DNA from 4 places in the Streptomyces sp. NPDC012474 genome. Region 1 is predicted to be linked to each of the others. Evidence: riboswitches for the same ligand, from Rfam matches in the RefSeq annotation. Region 1 holds a riboswitch; each other region holds the start of a gene.
What was found. Region 1 has a riboswitch for cobalamin ahead of ACFY9S_RS28440 (energy-coupling factor ABC transporter permease). Riboswitches for the same ligand answer to the same signal wherever they lie in the genome.
Positions count from the first base shown of each region.

Region 2: another riboswitch for cobalamin. It lies ahead of ACFY9S_RS21250 (ribonucleoside-diphosphate reductase subunit alpha); the one in region 1 lies ahead of ACFY9S_RS28440 (energy-coupling factor ABC transporter permease).
Region 3: another riboswitch for cobalamin. It lies ahead of ACFY9S_RS25550 (ABC transporter substrate-binding protein); the one in region 1 lies ahead of ACFY9S_RS28440 (energy-coupling factor ABC transporter permease).
Region 4: another riboswitch for cobalamin. It lies ahead of ACFY9S_RS03770 (prenyltransferase/squalene oxidase repeat-containing protein); the one in region 1 lies ahead of ACFY9S_RS28440 (energy-coupling factor ABC transporter permease).

Region 1 is NZ_JBIBEP010000015.1:50,474-54,674, reverse strand. It holds gene ACFY9S_RS28450 (MFS transporter) at 1-308, shown strand, start outside; gene ACFY9S_RS28445 (protein kinase) at 591-1,982, shown strand; cobalamin riboswitch at 2,111-2,298, shown strand; gene ACFY9S_RS28440 (energy-coupling factor ABC transporter permease) at 2,328-3,029, shown strand; gene ACFY9S_RS28435 (energy-coupling factor ABC transporter substrate-binding protein) at 3,026-3,421, shown strand; gene cbiQ (cobalt ECF transporter T component CbiQ) at 3,427-4,176, shown strand; gene ACFY9S_RS28425 (ATP-binding cassette domain-containing protein) at 4,173-4,201, shown strand, end outside.
Region 2 is NZ_JBIBEP010000009.1:172,515-176,715, reverse strand. It holds gene mctP (monocarboxylate uptake permease MctP) at 1-1,154, shown strand, start outside; cobalamin riboswitch at 1,298-1,432, shown strand; gene ACFY9S_RS21250 (ribonucleoside-diphosphate reductase subunit alpha) at 1,555-3,912, shown strand; gene ACFY9S_RS21245 (ribonucleotide-diphosphate reductase subunit beta) at 3,969-4,201, shown strand, end outside.
Region 3 is NZ_JBIBEP010000012.1:198,700-202,900, reverse strand. It holds partial or broken gene ACFY9S_RS25565 (4-hydroxybenzoate 3-monooxygenase) at 1-722, opposite strand, end outside; gene ACFY9S_RS25560 (hypothetical protein) at 745-867, opposite strand; gene ACFY9S_RS25555 (CoA-binding protein) at 1,131-1,559, opposite strand; cobalamin riboswitch at 1,640-1,830, shown strand; gene ACFY9S_RS25550 (ABC transporter substrate-binding protein) at 1,900-2,916, shown strand; gene ACFY9S_RS25545 (iron chelate uptake ABC transporter family permease subunit) at 2,913-3,965, shown strand; gene ACFY9S_RS25540 (ATP-binding cassette domain-containing protein) at 3,962-4,201, shown strand, end outside.
Region 4 is NZ_JBIBEP010000001.1:841,108-845,308, reverse strand. It holds gene ACFY9S_RS03780 (aldehyde dehydrogenase family protein) at 1-265, opposite strand, end outside; gene ACFY9S_RS03775 (MBL fold metallo-hydrolase) at 425-1,450, shown strand; cobalamin riboswitch at 1,556-1,694, shown strand; gene ACFY9S_RS03770 (prenyltransferase/squalene oxidase repeat-containing protein) at 1,805-3,019, shown strand; gene ACFY9S_RS03765 (SCO2322 family protein) at 3,016-3,642, shown strand; gene ACFY9S_RS03760 (CbiQ family ECF transporter T component) at 3,635-4,201, shown strand, end outside.

The DNA.
Region 1 (4,201 bases):
GGACGGGCACCTCCGGGCTGCTGCCGGCCGCCGGTTTCGTGATCTTGCTCACCGTGGGGCAGATGCTGGTCGTGCCCGCCGCCCGCGCCTGGGTGCCCGACCTCGCCGAGGAGGGCCGGCTCGGGCTCTACATGGGTGCGCTGTCGTCCGTCTCCGGGCTGATCGTCCTGGCCGGCAGCGCCGCCACCGGCTTCCTGCTCGACCTGGGACTGCCGGCCGCCGTGCCGTGGCTGGTCCTCGCGGCCGTACCGGCCCTGGCGGTGGTGGTGCTGCCGCGCCGGGAGAAGGGAGCGGGCGCGGCGGCTTGAGGCGGCGCCGGCGCCCACGGCAACGGGGCGCGCGGGACCTTCACTCCGGCGGGCGACCTCCTCGCTCCGGGATTTCCGAGACCGCACCCTTCGAGGACACCGTTGCGGCGATCGGCGGCCACGCCACGCCAGTATCCTTAGTCGGCTGCGGAACCCCCCACCAACCCCCGTTCGAAAGCGGGGAGTTCGGCCTGCGGCAACGACCTTCCCACACGCATGAGACGAGGACGAGTGCTGCTAGCTGGCCGCTACCGGCTGGATGTTGAGATCGGGCGCGGTGGAATGGGAGAGGTCTGGCGTGCGTACGACGAGACGCTCGCCAGAGCGGTGGCCCTCAAGCTGCTGCTGCCCCAGGACACCGACGCCACGGCGACCTCCCGGTTCCGTCTGGAGGCGCAGACCGCCGGGCGTCTCAACCACCCCAACGTGGTCGGCGTCCTGGACTTCGGCGAGTACGACAACCGGCTGTACCTGGTGATGGAGCTGGTCGAGGGCGACAGCCTCGCCGGGGTGCTGTCCAACTCCGGCAGGCTGCCCGCCGAGCAGGTGGCCCGTCTCGCCGCGCAGGCGTCCGCGGGGCTCGCCGCCGCGCACGGGCAGGGCATCGTGCACCGGGACGTCAAACCCGCCAACCTGCTGCTGGACGCCCACGGCACGCTGAAGATCGGCGACTTCGGCATCGCGCGCTTCCTCGACGATCCCGGCGCCGCGCTCACCGCCACCGGCCAGATCATCGGCACCGGCCTCTACCTCGCGCCCGAACGGGCCCTGGGAAAGCCCGCGGGGCCCGCCTCCGACATGTACTCCCTGGGCTGCGTGCTCTACCAGCTCCTCAGCGGCCGCCCGCCGTTCCAGGCCGACACCGCCGTCGCCCTGCTGCACCAGCATCTCGACTCGGCACCCGTGCCGCCCCGCGAGCTCGGCGTCGCCGGCCTTCCCCCGGCGTTCGAGAACTACCTCCTCGGACTGCTCGCCAAGCAGCCCGAGGACCGGCCCACCGCGGAGCAGGCCGCCGAGTGGTTCGCCGGGGGCGCCTGGCGGGGTCTGCCCGAGCCGCTGCCGGAGGTCTCACCGCCGCTGCGGCCGAACCCCTCGTCCGCGCCGGCGCACGCCGGGCCCGCCCCGTACGCTGCCGCCGAGACCAGCCACCCGACCACGTACGCGCTGCCGGCGACCACGGGGCACCGCACCGCGGCCCGGGCGGCCCAGGCGGGGCGTTCGGGCCGCTCCCGCGGGCGCGGCGGGCTCGGCAGCAGGTCGAGAGTGGCCGCGACGGCCGCCGCAGCGGCGCTGTTCCTCGCCGCGATGCTCCTCGGCATGCGCTGGTTCTCGCCCGACACGACCGCCGAGGGCACGGAACCCGACGCGTCCCCGACCACGAGCAACCCTGCGGCCACCCCGTCCGGCGACTCCGCCCCGCCCGTCACCTCCGACCCGGAGGCCGGCCGGCAGATCGCCACCACACCGACCAGCGGCACCGTGGCCGAGGTCACCCCGTCCACGCCGCCCGCCTCCCCCACCCCTCCCCCACCGGCGACCGGCGCCGCGACTCCGGAGCAGGGGACGGGCGACCCCGGACCGGAGCAGCCGCAGCCGGAGAAGCCGGTCCAGGCCGGGGAGGACGGTCAGGGCGACGACGGCGGCGACGGGGGCGACGACGGGGGTGACGACTGACCGCGGGCCCCGAAGGTCCTTGCACCTGAGGCCCGGAGCACGTGGATCAGCCGGGGGATGCGCCGGTGTGCGAGCGGGCGCCCCCTCGCGCGCCCCTTGGGCGGCTTGTCATCGCCCTTACCCCGGCCTTATTGTCACCAGGCCTTGGTGAACGGGAAATCCGGTGTGATGCCGGTGCGGCCCTCGCCACTGTGAATCGGGAAGTCCGGCTCCAGCCCCTGAACGGGCAGCCACTGGGTCCTTGCGGCCCGGGAAGGCGGAGTACGGGCGGTGGTACCCGTCAGCCAGGAGACCGGCCAAGGCGCGTCAACCATCCACGAGGTGCTGGAGAGGGTCTGCTGAGCCATGCACATAGCCGAGGGTTTCCTTCCTCCGGCGCACGCGGTCGCCTGGGGCGCCGCGTCGGCGCCGTTCGTCGTCCACGGAGTCCGGTCGCTCACCCGTGAAGTGCGCGAGCACCCCGAGAGCACCCTGCTCCTCGGGGCGTCCGGCGCCTTCACGTTCGTCCTGTCCGCCCTGAAGCTGCCGTCCGTCACCGGCAGTTGCTCGCACCCCACCGGCACGGGCCTCGGAGCCATCCTGTTCCGGCCGCCCATCATGGCGGTACTGGGCACCATCACCCTGCTCTTCCAGGCGCTGCTGCTCGCGCACGGCGGCCTGACCACGCTCGGCGCCAACGTCTTCTCCATGGCGATCGTCGGGCCCTGGGCCGGATACGCCGTCTACGCGCTGCTGCGGCGCTCCAACGCGCCGCTGATGGTCGCGGTGTTCTCCGGCGCTTTCGTCGCCGACCTCTCCACCTACTGCGTCACCAGCGTGCAGCTGGCGCTCGCCTTCCCCGACCCGGGCAGCGGATTCCTGGGCGCGCTCGCCAAGTTCGGTTCCATCTTCGCCGTCACCCAGATCCCGCTCGCGGTGAGTGAGGGTCTGCTGACCGTGCTCGTGATGCGGCTGCTGGTGCAGTCCAGCAAGGGCGAACTGACCCGGCTGGGCGTGCTCCTCTCCAGGAAGCAGTCCCGGACCGAGAGCGAGGCGGTGTCCCGATGAGCAGGAACACGAAGATCAACCTGGTGCTGCTGTTCGCGGTGGCCGCGCTGGCCGTGCTGCCCCTGGCGCTGGGCCTCGGTGACCACAAGAAGGAGCCGTTCACGGGCGCCGACGCCGAGGCCGAGACGGCGATCACCGAGCTGAAGCCGGACTACGAGCCGTGGTTCTCGCCGCTGTACGAGCCACCGTCCGGCGAGATCGAGTCGGCGCTGTTCTCCCTCCAGGCGGCCCTCGGCGCCGGAGTCCTCGCCTACTACTTCGGCCTGCGCCGGTGCCGCCGGCAGGGCGAGCAGCGGGCGCTGGACCGGGAAGGCGAACGGCGGGCGCCGGAACGGCAGGCCGGCAGCGCACCCGCCGGCGCCGCAGGGAAGTCCGCGGCGGAACGGGACTGAGCCCGGTGCTGCCGATCGACGCGGCGGCGCACAGCAGCCGCTGGCGCCGCCGTCATCCCGTGGACAAGGCCGTGCTCGGGCTCGGCCTCACCGTGCTCGCGATCTCCCTGCCGCCCTGGCCGGGTGCGGCCCTGGTACTCCTGACCGCCCTGGCGGTGCTGCTGGGGCCGGCCGGTGTGCCCGGGCGGCGGCTGTGGCGGGCCTACCGGGTGCCGCTGGGCTTCTGCGCGACCGGCGCGCTCACGCTGCTCGTCCGGGTGGGCGGGCCCGGGGGGTTCGTCTCCCTCGCCGGGGACGGGCCGGTGCGGGCCGGGGAGTTGCTGCTGCGGACCTCGGCGGCCTCGCTGGGCGTGCTGCTGTTCGCCTTCACCACACCCATGTCCGACCTGCTGCCCCGCCTGGTCCGGGCGGGGATCCCCGCGCCGGTCGTCGACGTGGCGCTGGTGACGTACCGGATGAGCTTCCTGCTGCTGGACTCCGTGCGCCGCATCCGGGAGGCCCAGGCGGCCCGGCTCGGTCACACCAGCCGGGCCGCTGAGTGGCGTTCCCTGGCCGGGCTCGGCGCCACCGCGTTCGTCCGGGCCTTCGACCGTGCCGCCCGTCTCCAGGCCGGACTCGCCGGGCGCGGCTATGACGGCACCCTGCGCGTCCTGGTGCCGGAGGCGCGGGTCTCCGTCCGCTTCACGGCCGCCAGTTGCGCGCTCCTAGCGACGCTGGCCGCCCTCACCTTCGTACTGGAAAGGCCGCTGACATGAGCGAGCCGGCCCTCGTCGCCCTGCG
Region 2 (4,201 bases), on a different contig from region 1:
GCGTCGGCGGCGGCGAGAACACCAACTGGTTCATCAAGGACCTGCCGCTGCTGATCGCGTTCGGCGTGCTGGCGGCGTACACGTACTCGTCGGGTCTGCGGGCCCCCGCGCTCATCGCGTTCGTGAAGGACACGCTGATCTACATCGTCATCGCGGTGGCGATCATCTACATCCCGATCAAGCTGGGCGGCTTCGACGACATCTTCGCCAAGGCGAGCGAGGCGTACAGCCAGACCAACCCGGCGACGGGCGCCCCGCGCGGCTCGCTGGTGCCGGCCGAGGCGGGTCAGTGGACGTACGCCACGCTGGCGTTGGGCTCCGCCCTGGCCCTCTTCATGTACCCGCACTCGATCACGGCGACGCTCTCCTCGAAGAGCCGTGAGGTGATCCGGCGCAACACCACGATCCTGCCGCTGTACTCGCTGATGCTGGGTCTGCTGGCCCTGCTCGGTTTCATGGCGATCGCGGCCGGGATCAAGGTGCAGAACGGGCAGCTGGCGATCCCGCAGCTGTTCGAGACGATGTTCCCGGACTGGTTCGCGGGCGTGGCGTTCGCGGCGATCGGCATCGGTGCGCTGGTGCCCGCGGCCATCATGTCCATCGCGGCCGCGAACCTCTTCACCCGCAACATCTACAAGGACTTCATCAAGCCGGACGCGACTCCCGCGCAGGAGACCAAGGTCTCCAAGCTGGTGTCGCTGCTGGTGAAGGTCGGCGCCCTGGCCTTCGTCCTCACCATGGACAAGACGGTCGCCATCAACTTCCAGCTGCTGGGCGGCATCTGGATCCTGCAGACCTTCCCGGCCCTGGTCGGCGGCCTGTTCACCCGCTGGTTCCACCGCTGGGCCCTGCTCGCGGGCTGGGCGGTCGGCATGGTCTACGGCACGGTCGCCGCGTACGGCGTGGCCTCCCCGACCCAGAAGCACTTCGGCGGCTCCGCGAAGGAGATCCCGGGCATCGGGGAGATCGGCTACATCGGCCTCACGGCGTTCGTCCTGAACGTGGTGGTGACGGTGGTCCTGACCTTCGTCCTGAGGGCCCTGAAGGCCCCCGACGGCATCGACGAGACCAAGCCGGAGGACTACACGGCCGACGCGGGCGACCCGGGGGTCGAGGTCGAACTCCCGCCTGCCACAGCCGGTAGCGCCCACTAGGGGCGCGGGAAGCCGCGGAACAACCCCACACAGCCCGCAGCGGGCCGCCGTGAGAAGGATTCACGGCGGCCCGCTGTCGCGTGGAGTTGACGCCCTGAAACCACCGCGACACAACATCTGGGGGTGTCACCGGAACCCAACACAAGATGTATGCTCATGCTCGCTGCCGCCGCAGGGGAATCCGGTGCGAATCCGGAACTGTCCCGCAACGGTGTACCCATGCCCGTATATGCGCATGGGTGTCAGTCCGAGGACCTGCCGACAGCGCACCCGGCCACCGGCCGGTGTGCCCCGACGTCCGGGCCTCGTGGAATGGGCCGGTGGACGCGACGCCGCGTGCGCTCGCGTGCTGCCCCCTGCCCTCGACGAGGCCCCCGTGCCGAGCGAGGGAGAGCCCCACGTGACCATCGCGCCAGCCGAACCGGTCTCAGCCACCGAAGAAGAGCACGATGCCCCCGGTGCCGCGCTGCTGCGGACCCTGACCGAGCTGACCGCCGACCTCCCCGACACCGAGCCCGGCCGGGTCGCCGCCGCCGCGCTGCGCGGCCGGTCCGCGCAGGCGGACGAGAGCGAGTTGCGGGAGCTGGCGACGGAGGCCGCGGCCGGTCTGATCTCCGAGGACCCCGCCTACTCCCGGCTGGCCGCCCGGCTGCTGACCATCGGCATCCGCGAAGAGGCCGCCTCGCAGGGCGTCACGTCGTTCACCGAGTCCGTCCGGACCGGCCACCGCGAAGGCCTCATCGCCGACCGGACCGCCGCGTTCGTCCGGCTGCACGCGGCGCGGCTCGACGCGCTCGTCGACACCGGCGCCGACGACCGCTTCGGCTACTTCGGCCTGCGCACGCTGCACAGCCGCTACCTGCTCCGGCACCCCATCACCCGCAAGGTCGTCGAGACGCCCCAGCACTTCATGCTGCGCGTCGCCGCCGGTCTCGCCGAGGACGACACCCTCCGCTCCGTCGACGAAGTCGCCGCCCTCTACGGGCTCATGAGCCGCCTCGACTACCTCCCCTCCTCCCCCACCCTCTTCAACTCCGGCACGCGGCACCCGCAGATGTCGTCCTGCTACCTCCTCGACTCCCCCAAGGACGAGCTGGACTCCATCTACGACCGGTACCACCAGGTGGCCCGGCTGTCGAAGCACGCCGGCGGCATCGGACTCGCGTACTCCCGCATCCGCGCCCGCGGTTCCCTGATCCGCGGCACCAACGGCCACTCCAACGGCATCGTCCCGTTCCTGAAGACCCTCGACGCCTCGGTCGCCGCCGTGAACCAGGGCGGTCGTCGCAAGGGCGCCGCCGCGGTCTACCTGGAGACCTGGCACGCCGACATCGAGGAGTTCCTGGAGCTGCGCGACAACACCGGCGAGGACGCCCGCCGCACGCACAACCTGAACCTGGCGCACTGGGTGCCGGACGAGTTCATGCGGCGCGTGAACGCCGACGCGCAGTGGTCGCTGTTCTCCCCCTCGGACGTGCCCGAGCTGGTCGACCTGTGGGGCGAGGAGTTCGACGCCGCGTACCGGGCGGCCGAGGCGGAGGGCCTGGCGCGCAAGACCCTGCCCGCCCGTGAGCTGTACGGCCGCATGATGCGCACCCTCGCGCAGACCGGCAACGGCTGGATGACCTTCAAGGACGCCGCCAACCGCACCGCCAACCAGACGGCCGAGCCGGGTCACGTCGTCCACTCCTCGAACCTCTGCACGGAGATCCTGGAGGTCACCAGCGACGGCGAGACGGCGGTCTGCAACCTGGGCTCGGTCAATCTGGGTTCCTTTGTCGACACATCGACCGGCGACCTGGACTGGGAGCGGCTGGACGAGACCGTCCGTACGGCCGTGACCTTCCTCGACCGGGTCGTCGACATCAACTTCTACCCGACCGAGCAGGCGGGCCGCTCCAACGCCCGCTGGCGCCCGGTAGGCCTCGGCGCGATGGGCCTCCAGGACGTCTTCTTCAAACTGCGCCTGCCCTTCGACTCGCCCGAGGCCAGGGCCCTCTCCACCCGCATCGCCGAGCGGATCATGCTCGCCGCGTACGAGGCCTCCGCCGACCTGGCCGAGCGCAACGGCCCGCTGCCGGCCTGGGAGAAGACCCGCACGGCCCGGGGCGTGCTGCACCCCGACCACTACGACGTGGAGTTGACCTGGCCCGAGCGCTGGGCGGCCCTGCGGGAGCGCGTCGCCACGACCGGCATGCGCAACTCGCTGCTCCTCGCGATCGCCCCCACGGCCACCATCGCCTCGATCGCGGGCGTGTACGAGTGCATCGAGCCGCAGGTGTCCAACCTGTTCAAGCGCGAGACGCTGTCGGGCGAGTTCCTCCAGGTCAACTCCTACCTGGTGGACGAGCTGAAGCGGCTCGGAGTGTGGGACGCCCGCAGCCGGGAGGCCCTGCGCGAGGCCAGCGGCTCGGTGCAGGACTTCGCCTGGATCCCCGAGGACGTGCGCGCCCTGTACCGCACGGCGTGGGAGATCCCGCAGCGCGGCCTGATCGACATGGCGGCGGCCAGGACTCCGTTCCTGGACCAGTCCCAGTCCTTGAACCTGTTCCTGGAGACGCCGACCATCGGCAAACTCTCCTCGATGTACGCCTACGCCTGGAAGTCCGGGCTGAAGACGACGTACTACCTGCGCTCGCGCCCGGCGACCCGCATCGCCCGCGCCGCCCAGGCCACCGTCCCCGCGCAGGCCACCCCGGATCCCGAAGCGGTCGCCTGCTCCCTGGAAAACCCCGAGTCCTGCGAGGCCTGCCAGTAATTCCCAGCCGCCACCCGACCGCCACCCCTGGAGGACGGCGCTTCGCGCCGACTGCTATGACTCAGAACCTTCTCGACCCCGGCTTCGAGCTCACCCTGCGCCCCATGCGCTACCCGGACTTCTACGAGCGCTACCGGGACGCCATCAAGAACACCTGGACCGTGGAGGAGGTCGACCTCCACTCGGACGTCACCGACCTCGCCAAGCTGTCACCGGCGGAGCAGCACCTGATCGGCCGGCTGGTCGCGTTCTTCGCGACGGGCGACTCGATCGTCGCGAACAACCTCGT
Region 3 (4,201 bases), on a different contig from region 1:
CGGGCACTGCAGGTAGTAGCGGGTCACCTCCGGGCTGCGGGGCATCTGGCCGGCGAAGCCGCGCGCGTGGCAGCCGAACAGCACGCAGTCGGCGGACGGCGGCGCCTCGGCGAGCAGGGCCAGCCAGCCGATGCCGTAGTCGTGGCGCGCGATCCGGACCCGCTCGGGCGGGAGCGACGCCCGGCTCACCCCGCGCGCCCCGTCGCAGCCGGCGACGAAGTCGCAGTGCACTTCCTGGCGTTCACCCGTCTCGGGGCAGGTGTACGACACCCGTGGCCGGTCGGTGTCGAGGTCGTGGATCCGCACGTCACGGACCCCGAAGCGGATGTGCCCGCCCCGGACGTCGGCGTACTCGCGCACCAGGTCCGTCACCAGCAACGGCTGCGGGTAGACGAAGTGGTGACTGCCCGTCAGCCGGCCGTAGGGGAACCGGAAGCGCTCCCCGTCGAAGCGGAACTCGCACGCGGTGTGCAGCTCCGCGCGGTCCAGCAGGTGCGGGCGAGGCCCCGCTTCTCCAGGCCGCGTACGGCCCATTCCTCGATGACCCCGGCCCGCGGCCGCTGTTCGACGACATCGCGGGTCTCCGTCTCCAGCACCAGGCAGTGCACGGACGCGGCCCGCAGGATGTTGCCGACGGTCAGGCCCGCGGGACCGGCACCCACGACGACGACCGGAAAGCGTTGTGGCGCGCCGGAGTTGGCCGGCGGAACGGGGCGGGTCATGCGCACATTATGGAGGCCGGCCTCAGTGGACGGGCACCTCCTCGACGGGCACCTCCTCGATGCTCCGCTCGATCTCCCCGGCCGGCGAGGCCGAGGCCCGCGCCCAGTAGTAGACCGCCAGCGAGAACACCGTGACGACCAGCATGTCCCACCACAGTCCGAGGTGCCCCTGGCCGCCGAAGCCGCCCTGCCAGGCCCGAGCCGATGATGGAACCGACCGACGCCCACATGAGCCCGATCAGCCCGACATCCCGGCGCAGGCCGTCTCTTTCCATGGATACGGGGCCTCTCGAAGACGAACTCGGGGAGTCCGGGGAGCAAGAGGCCTCAGGTTAGGAATCGGCCGGCCGGTCGCAGGAGACGAGTTGTGCACCCTTGACCCGGTGCGGGTGTTTCCTGGGGAACGCTTCAGGATTCCTGTACGCGGTGATGAGACAGCCGTGGGATCTCGATCGCCGGGCAGCGGTCCATCACCATCTCCAGGCCCGCCGCGCGGGTCCGGTCGTACGCCGCCTCGTCGATGACACCCAGCTGGAACCAGACGCCCTTCGCGCCCTTGGTGACCGCCTCGTCCGCGACGGCCCCGGCGAGGTCGCTGTTCACGAACACGTCGACGACGTCCACGTCGAAGGGGATGTCCGCCAGGCTCGCGTACCCCTTCTCCCCGTGCACCGTCTCCGCCTTCGGATGCACCGGCACGACGCGCTTGCCGAAGCGCTGGAGCACGGCGGCCACACCGTACGCCGCCCGCTGCCGGTTCGACGACAGGCCCACCACGGCCCAGGTGTCGCCCAGCTCGGTGAGGATCCTGCGGACCGTTGCCTCGTCGCCGTACACCGGCGGCCTCCTCGAGAGTCGTGGACGAGCTGCTCTCCGGGCAACAACGCGGGACGCGCGGTGATTCCCCGGGACCTCCGTGATAACTTGCCGAGGCCAGTCGAACCCATGTACGTGGGTCAGGGAATCCGGTGTGAATCCGGAACTGACGCGCAGCGGTGAGGGGGACGGGCGGGGCCTCGGCCACTGGACTCCCTCGCGGACGTCCGGGAAGGCGCCCCGATCCGGATGAACCCGAGTCCGAAGACCTGCTGGCGGCCCCCGCGGCCGCGTGCGGCGGGGGAGCACCGTACGACCGGGCTCCGCGAATGGGCCCTCGACGCCTGAGGACTGGTTTTCCGTGCCCCTCGCCCGACCCGCCCGTGCCGCCGTCCTGCTCGCGGCCGGCTCCCTGCTCCTGACCGGCTGCGGCGGCACCGCGTCCACCGACGCCAAGCCTGCCGTCACCCTCACCAACTGCGGGCACGAGGTCCGTGTCGCGGCCCCGCCGCAGCACGCCGTGTCCCTCAACCAGGGCACCACCGAGATCCTGCTCTCCCTCGGCCTGGCCGACCGCCTCGTGGGCACGGCCACCTGGACCGACCCCGTGATGAAGGGGTTGGGGAAGGCCGAAGCCGAGGTGCCGCGCATCGCCGACAACACCCCGTCCTTCGAGCGCGTCCTGGACACCGAACCCGACTTCGTCGCCGCGTCCTTCGTCTCCACCCTCGGCAAGGGCGGCGTCGCCACCCGCGAGCAGTTCGAGAAGCTCGGCGTGCCCACCTACGTCTCCCCGTCCGACTGTGCCGGCAAGGACAACTCGGGCGGCGGCGACGGCGCACGCGACAAGGCCCTGGGCATCGACACCGTCTACGGCGAGGTACGGGACCTCGCGACCGTGTTCGGGGTGCAGGAACGCGGCGACACGCTCGTGGCCTCCCTCCGTCAGCGCATGCAAAAGGCCACGGCGGGCGCCGACGCCTCCGACGTCACCCTCCTCTACTGGTTCGCGAACTCCGAGTCGCCCTACATGGCGGGCTGTTGCGGAGCGCCCGGCATCATCACCCGCGCCCTCGGTGCGAAGAACGTCTTCGACGACACGCACGAGGAGTGGCCGCAGATCAACTGGGAGACGGTCGCCGACCGCGACCCCGACGTCCTCGTCATCGGCGATCTGACCCGCAGGTCCCAGACCGCCGAGTCCGCCGCGCGGAAGATCGCCTTCCTGGAGTCCAATCCGGTCACCAGGAACATGGACGCCGTCCGGCACAAGCGGTACGTGCTGCTCAGCGGACAGGCCATGAACCCGACCATCCGCACGGTCGAGGGCGTGGAGCGGGTGGCCGCCGGGCTGCGCCGGTTCGGGCTGGTGAAGTGACCGCCGGGAGTGTGCCGGGTGCCGGGGCCCGGCCCCGGCGGGGGAACGGGCTCGCTCTGGGCGCGGCCGGGGCGATCGCGCTCGTCGCCTCCCTCGCCGTGGCCATCACCATCGGTCCCGCCGACATCAGGGTCGCCGACGTGTGGTCCGTCGTGGCGGCCCGCCTCGGCCTCGGCGACCCGGAGCTGACGCCGATCCGGGACGGGATCGTCTGGCAGCTGCGGCTGCCCCGCACCCTGCTCGCGGCCGTGTGCGGAGCCGGTCTCGCCGTCTGCGGGGCGGTGATGCAGTCGCTGCTGCGCAACCCGCTCGCCGACCCCTTCGTGCTCGGGGTGTCCTCGGGCGCCTCCACCGGAGCGGTCCTGGTGGTCGTGCTCGGCGCGGGCGGCGGTGCCCTCTCGGTGTCCGCGGGCGCGTTCCTCGGCGCCCTGCTGTCGTTCGCGCTGGTGCTGCTGCTCAGCCACACCCTCGGCGGTACCACCGACCGGGTCGTCCTCGCGGGTGTCGCCGCCATGCAGCTCTTCTCGGCCCTCACCTCGTTCGTCGTGATGACCTCCGCCGATGCCGAGACGACCCGCGGCGTGCTGTTCTGGCTCCTCGGATCACTCGGCGGCGTCGGCTGGACCGACGTGTGGCTGTGCCTGGCCGTGCTGGCCGTGGCGCTGGTGGTGTGCCTGTCCCACGCCCGCACCCTCGACGCCTTCGCCTTCGGGCAGGACGCGGCGGCCGCGCTCGGGGTGTCCGTCGCCCGCACCCGCCTGGTGCTGCTGTGTGTCACGGCCCTGCTCACGGCCGCGCTGGTCAGCTCGGCCGGCGCGATCGGCTTCGTGGGACTGGTCCTGCCGCACGCCGCCCGGGCACTGACCGGCCCGGGGCACGCGCGGCTGCTGCCGGTCACCGCCCTCGCGGGAGCGGTGTTCCTGGTGTGGGTGGACACCCTCGCCCGGACGGTCCTCGAACCACAGGAGGTTCCGGTGGGGGTCGTGACGTCGCTGATCGGGGTGCCGGCGTTCGTGGCGGTGCTGTACCGGACGAGGAGGGCACGGTGAGCTGCGCGGACGCCCCGGCGGGAACCGGGCTGCGGGCCGACCGGGTCAGCCGCCGTGCCGACGGGCATCTCATCCTGGACGGCGTCGCCCTCGCGCCGGAGACCGGCTCCACGGTCGGCGTCCTCGGCCCCAACGGCTCCGGCAAATCCACCCTGCTGCGGCTGCTGGCCGGGCTGCTCACACCGACCTGCGGAGTCGTCACCCTCGACGGCACACCGCTGGGCGATCTGCCCCGC
Region 4 (4,201 bases), on a different contig from region 1:
TCTCGTCGTGCCGGAGGGCGATGGCGTCCTTGATCCGGCCCACGACCTCGATCCGCTCGTCGAGGCTCATGCGCGGCCAGGGCCCCTCGTCGAACGCCCGCCGGGCCGCCGCCACGGCCCGGTCCACATCCGCCGTCGAGGCGTGCGGGACGCGCCCGATGACCTCCTCGGTGTGCGGTGAGACCACCTCGATGACGTCCTGGCCCAGGGGGTCGGTCAACTCCCCGCCGATGAACAGCTGTCCGTGTTCCACGAGCTCGGTCATGGCCGACTGCCTCCCCGGGGACGCTCTCTGACGATGCATCAGGTAAGCCCACTGATACCAGCCCCGCCCCGAGGAGTCCACGGACCGCGCACCACGAGGAGACTCCTCGCTGTAACCCGTTCTAGTTATAGTGACGGGGAGCCGGCGACAGGGGAGCCCATGACACAGGTGACCGACCACGGCGGAGGCGTCCGGTCCCTCCGGGTCCCGATCCCGGACAACCCGCTCGGCCACACGCTGGTGTACGTCGTCGACACCGACCGCGGCCCGGTGCTGATCGACACCGGCTGGGACGACCCGGAGTCCTGGGACACCCTCGCCCAGGGCCTCATGGCCTGCGGCACCTCGGCGGCCGAGATCCACGGTGTGGTCATCACCCACCACCACCCGGACCACCACGGCCTGTCCGGCCGGGTCCGTGAGGCGTCGGGCGCGTGGATCGCGATGCACGCGGCGGACACCGCGGTCGTACGGCGGACCCGGGAGGCCCGTCCCGAGCGCTGGTTCTCCTACATGGTGGCCAAGCTCGCCGCGGCCGGCGCTCCCGAGGAGCACATCGCCCCGCTGCGGGCGCCCCGGTCCCGCGCCCTGCCCGGCCTCTCCCCCGCCCTGCCCGACCGCGACATCGTCCCCGGCGAACTCCTGGAGCTGCCCGGCCGCCGCCTGCGCGCGATCTGGACCCCGGGGCACACACCGGGCCACGTCTGCCTCCACCTGGAGGAGACCCACCCGGCCCAGCTCCCTGGCCGTGGCCGCCTGTTCTCCGGCGACCACCTGCTGCCCGGCATCACCCCGCACATCGGCCTGTACGAGGACCCCGAAGAGACCACTGTCACCGACCCCCTGGGCGACTACCTCGACTCCCTGGAGCGCGTCGGCCGGCTGGCCCCCGCCGAGGTCCTCCCGGCCCACCAGCACCCGTTCCCGGACGCCGCCGCCCGCATACGCGAGTTGCTCACCCACCACGAGTCCCGCCTGACCGCCCTGCTCGCGCTGCTCGCCGAGCCCCTCACTCCCTGGCAGCTCGCCGAGCGCATGGAGTGGAACCGCCCCTGGGACCAGATCCCGTACGGTTCCCGCACCATCGCCGTCTCGGAGGCCGAGGCGCATCTGCGGCGGCTGGTGAAGCTGGGCCGGGCGGAAGCGGTGCCGGGGAGCGACCCGGTGACGTACGCGGCGGCGTGAAGACGGCGCAAGCGCAGGGCAACGCGAGGAGCGGGGGCATCGGCCGGGCCGACAGCGGGGCACGTCGGCACCCCGGCGGCAGCCCGGCCGCCCCCTCGGCCGAATTTCACGTGCAGGTACAGTAAGCGGGTCGTCATCACACCGTACGGGGGGAAGCCGGTGCAATTCCGGCGCTGACCCGCAACCGTGAAACCGTCCACCGCGGCGGTGAGCCGGATCGCCTCGTACGGTTTCGTGACCGGCTCACGTGCCCGGCAGACCGCCGGTGCGCGGCACCGTCGAGGTTTACGGAGCCGAGCCGCCGGGATGTCCCGTGCTGCCCGGCTCCCCCACAGGGAGAGGCACCCGCCGATCATGAACGTCCGCCGCAGCGCCGCGGTCCTGGCCGCCGTCGCCGTGATCGGCGCCGCCACCCCGGCCGCCGCCGACCCGTCCCCGTCGCCGTCCCAGGCGTTCCCCTCCGCCCTGTACGGCGACAAGGACCCGAAGTTCGACGGCGTCTGGCGTCAGTCGCTCGCGCTGCTCGCGCAGGACACCGTGGGTGTGAAGCCGGCGGCGAAGTCCGTTGAGTGGCTGACACGGCAGCAGTGCGAGGACGGCGGCTTCGCCTCCTACCGCTCCGATCCCACCACCGCGTGCGACGCCAAGACCATGCTCGACACCAACGCCACGTCGGCGGCCGTGCAGGCCCTGGCCGCGCTCGGCGGGCACGACGACACCACGCGCAAGGCCGTCGGCTGGCTGAAGTCCGTCCAGAACGAGGACGGCGGCTGGGGCTACTCGCCCGGCGGGGCCAGCGACACCAACTCGACGTCGGTCGTCATAGGCGCGCTCGCCGCCGCGGGCGAGAAGCCGGAGCAGGTCGAGAAGGACGGCAGGTCGCCCCACGACGCGCTGCTGAAGCTCGCCCTGCCGTGTGGCGGGGACGGCGACGGCGCCTTCGCGTTCCAGCCGGACAAGAAGGGCAAGCTCGCCGCCAACGCGGACGCCACGGCGGCCGGTGTGCTCGGCACGCTGGGCAAGGGCATGGTCGTCGAACCCGGCGAGAAGTCCGACGCGACCTGCGAGAAGGCCGCGACGCCACAGCAGGCGGCGGCGAACGGCGCGGGCTACCTCACCGCCGCCCTCGCCAAGGACGGCAACCACCTCATGTCCGCCCTGGCCGGTGCCGAGCCGCAGCCCGACTTCGGCAACACCGCCGACGCGGTCGTCGCGCTCGCCGCGCGGGGGGACACCGAGCAGGCGGAGAAGGCCGTGCGGTGGCTGGAGAAGAACTCCGCGTCCTGGGCCGCGCAGAGCGGCCCGGCCGCCTACGCCCAGCTGATCTTCGCCGCCCACGCGACGGGCACGAACCCGCGTGACTTCGGCGGCGCGGACCTCGTCAAGCAGCTGGGCGCGACGGGCCCGGCCCCTCAGACCGCCGAGAAGACCAAGACAAACGCCTCGGACGAGAAGGAGGACTCCGGCTCGGACTTCTTCGGGGTCTGGTGGTACGTCGGCGTCTGCCTGGTCGCCGGCATCGGCATCGGGTTCCTGTTCACCGGCCGCAAGAAGCAGCGGCAGCTGTGATCCGCAGGGCCCTTCTCCTCCTCCTGGCCGCGCTCCTGCTGTGCACGGGGGCGGGCCAGGCCCAGGCCGCCGGTTACCGGTACTGGTCGTTCTGGGAGCGCGACGCCGGCCGCTGGGTCTACGCCACCCAGGGCCCGTCCCTGGCCCGCCCCTCCGATGGCGACGTCCAGGGCTTCCGCTTCGCGGTGAGCGAGGACTCCGCGAGCGCGGTCCGGCCGCGCGGCACGGCCGACTTCGCGTCGATCTGCGCGAAGACGCCCGCGCTGGAGGGCAGGAAGCGGGTGGCCCTGGTCATCGACTTCGGCACCCCCTCGGACGCCCCGGGGGGTGAATCCCCGCCCGCCGCCCGCACGGCCTGCGCCCGGGTCTCCCCCGACGCGACGACGGCCGAGGCCCTGGCGGCGGTGGCCAAGCCACTGCGTTACGACACCAACGCCCTCCTGTGTGCGATATCGGGCTATCCGGAGAAGGGCTGCGGCGAACAGGTCTCCCAGAAGCAGCAGCCTGCGGCGGAGAAGAGCTCCCCGTCGGACGGCGGGCCGTCCCTGGGCCTGGTCGCGGGTATCGCCGTGGTGGTGCTCCTGGGAGGGGCGGCGATCTGGCAGGTACGACGGCGTGGCTAGCGGTATCCGGCGCCGGAACCGTGCCCAACTGCACCCCGGCGCCTGGTGGCTCTGGGCGCTGGCCCTCGGCACCGCCGCCACCCGCACCACCAACCCCCTGCTCCTCGCCCTCCTCATCACGGTCTCCGCCTACGTCGTGGCCACCCGCCGCCCCGACACCCCGTGGTCCCGCTCCTACGGCGCCTTCGTCAAACTCGCCCTCGCCGTGATCCTCATCCGCCTCGTCTTCGCGATCGTGCTCGGCTCCCCCATCCCGGGCACGCACACCCTCCTCACCCTCCCCGAAGTGCCCCTCCCCGCCTGGGCCCAGGGCATCCGGCTCGGCGGCGAGGTGACCGCGGAGGCCCTCACCTTCGCCCTGTACGACGGTCTGCGGCTGGCCACCCTCCTCATCTGCGTGGGCGCCGCGAACGCCCTCGCCAACCCCTCCCGTCTCCTCAAGTCCCTCCCGGGCGCCCTGTACGAGATGGGCGTCGCGGTCGTCGTCGCCCTCACCTTCGCCCCGAGCCTGATCGCCGACGTCCAGCGGCTGCGCGCCGCACGCCGTCTGCGCGGGCGC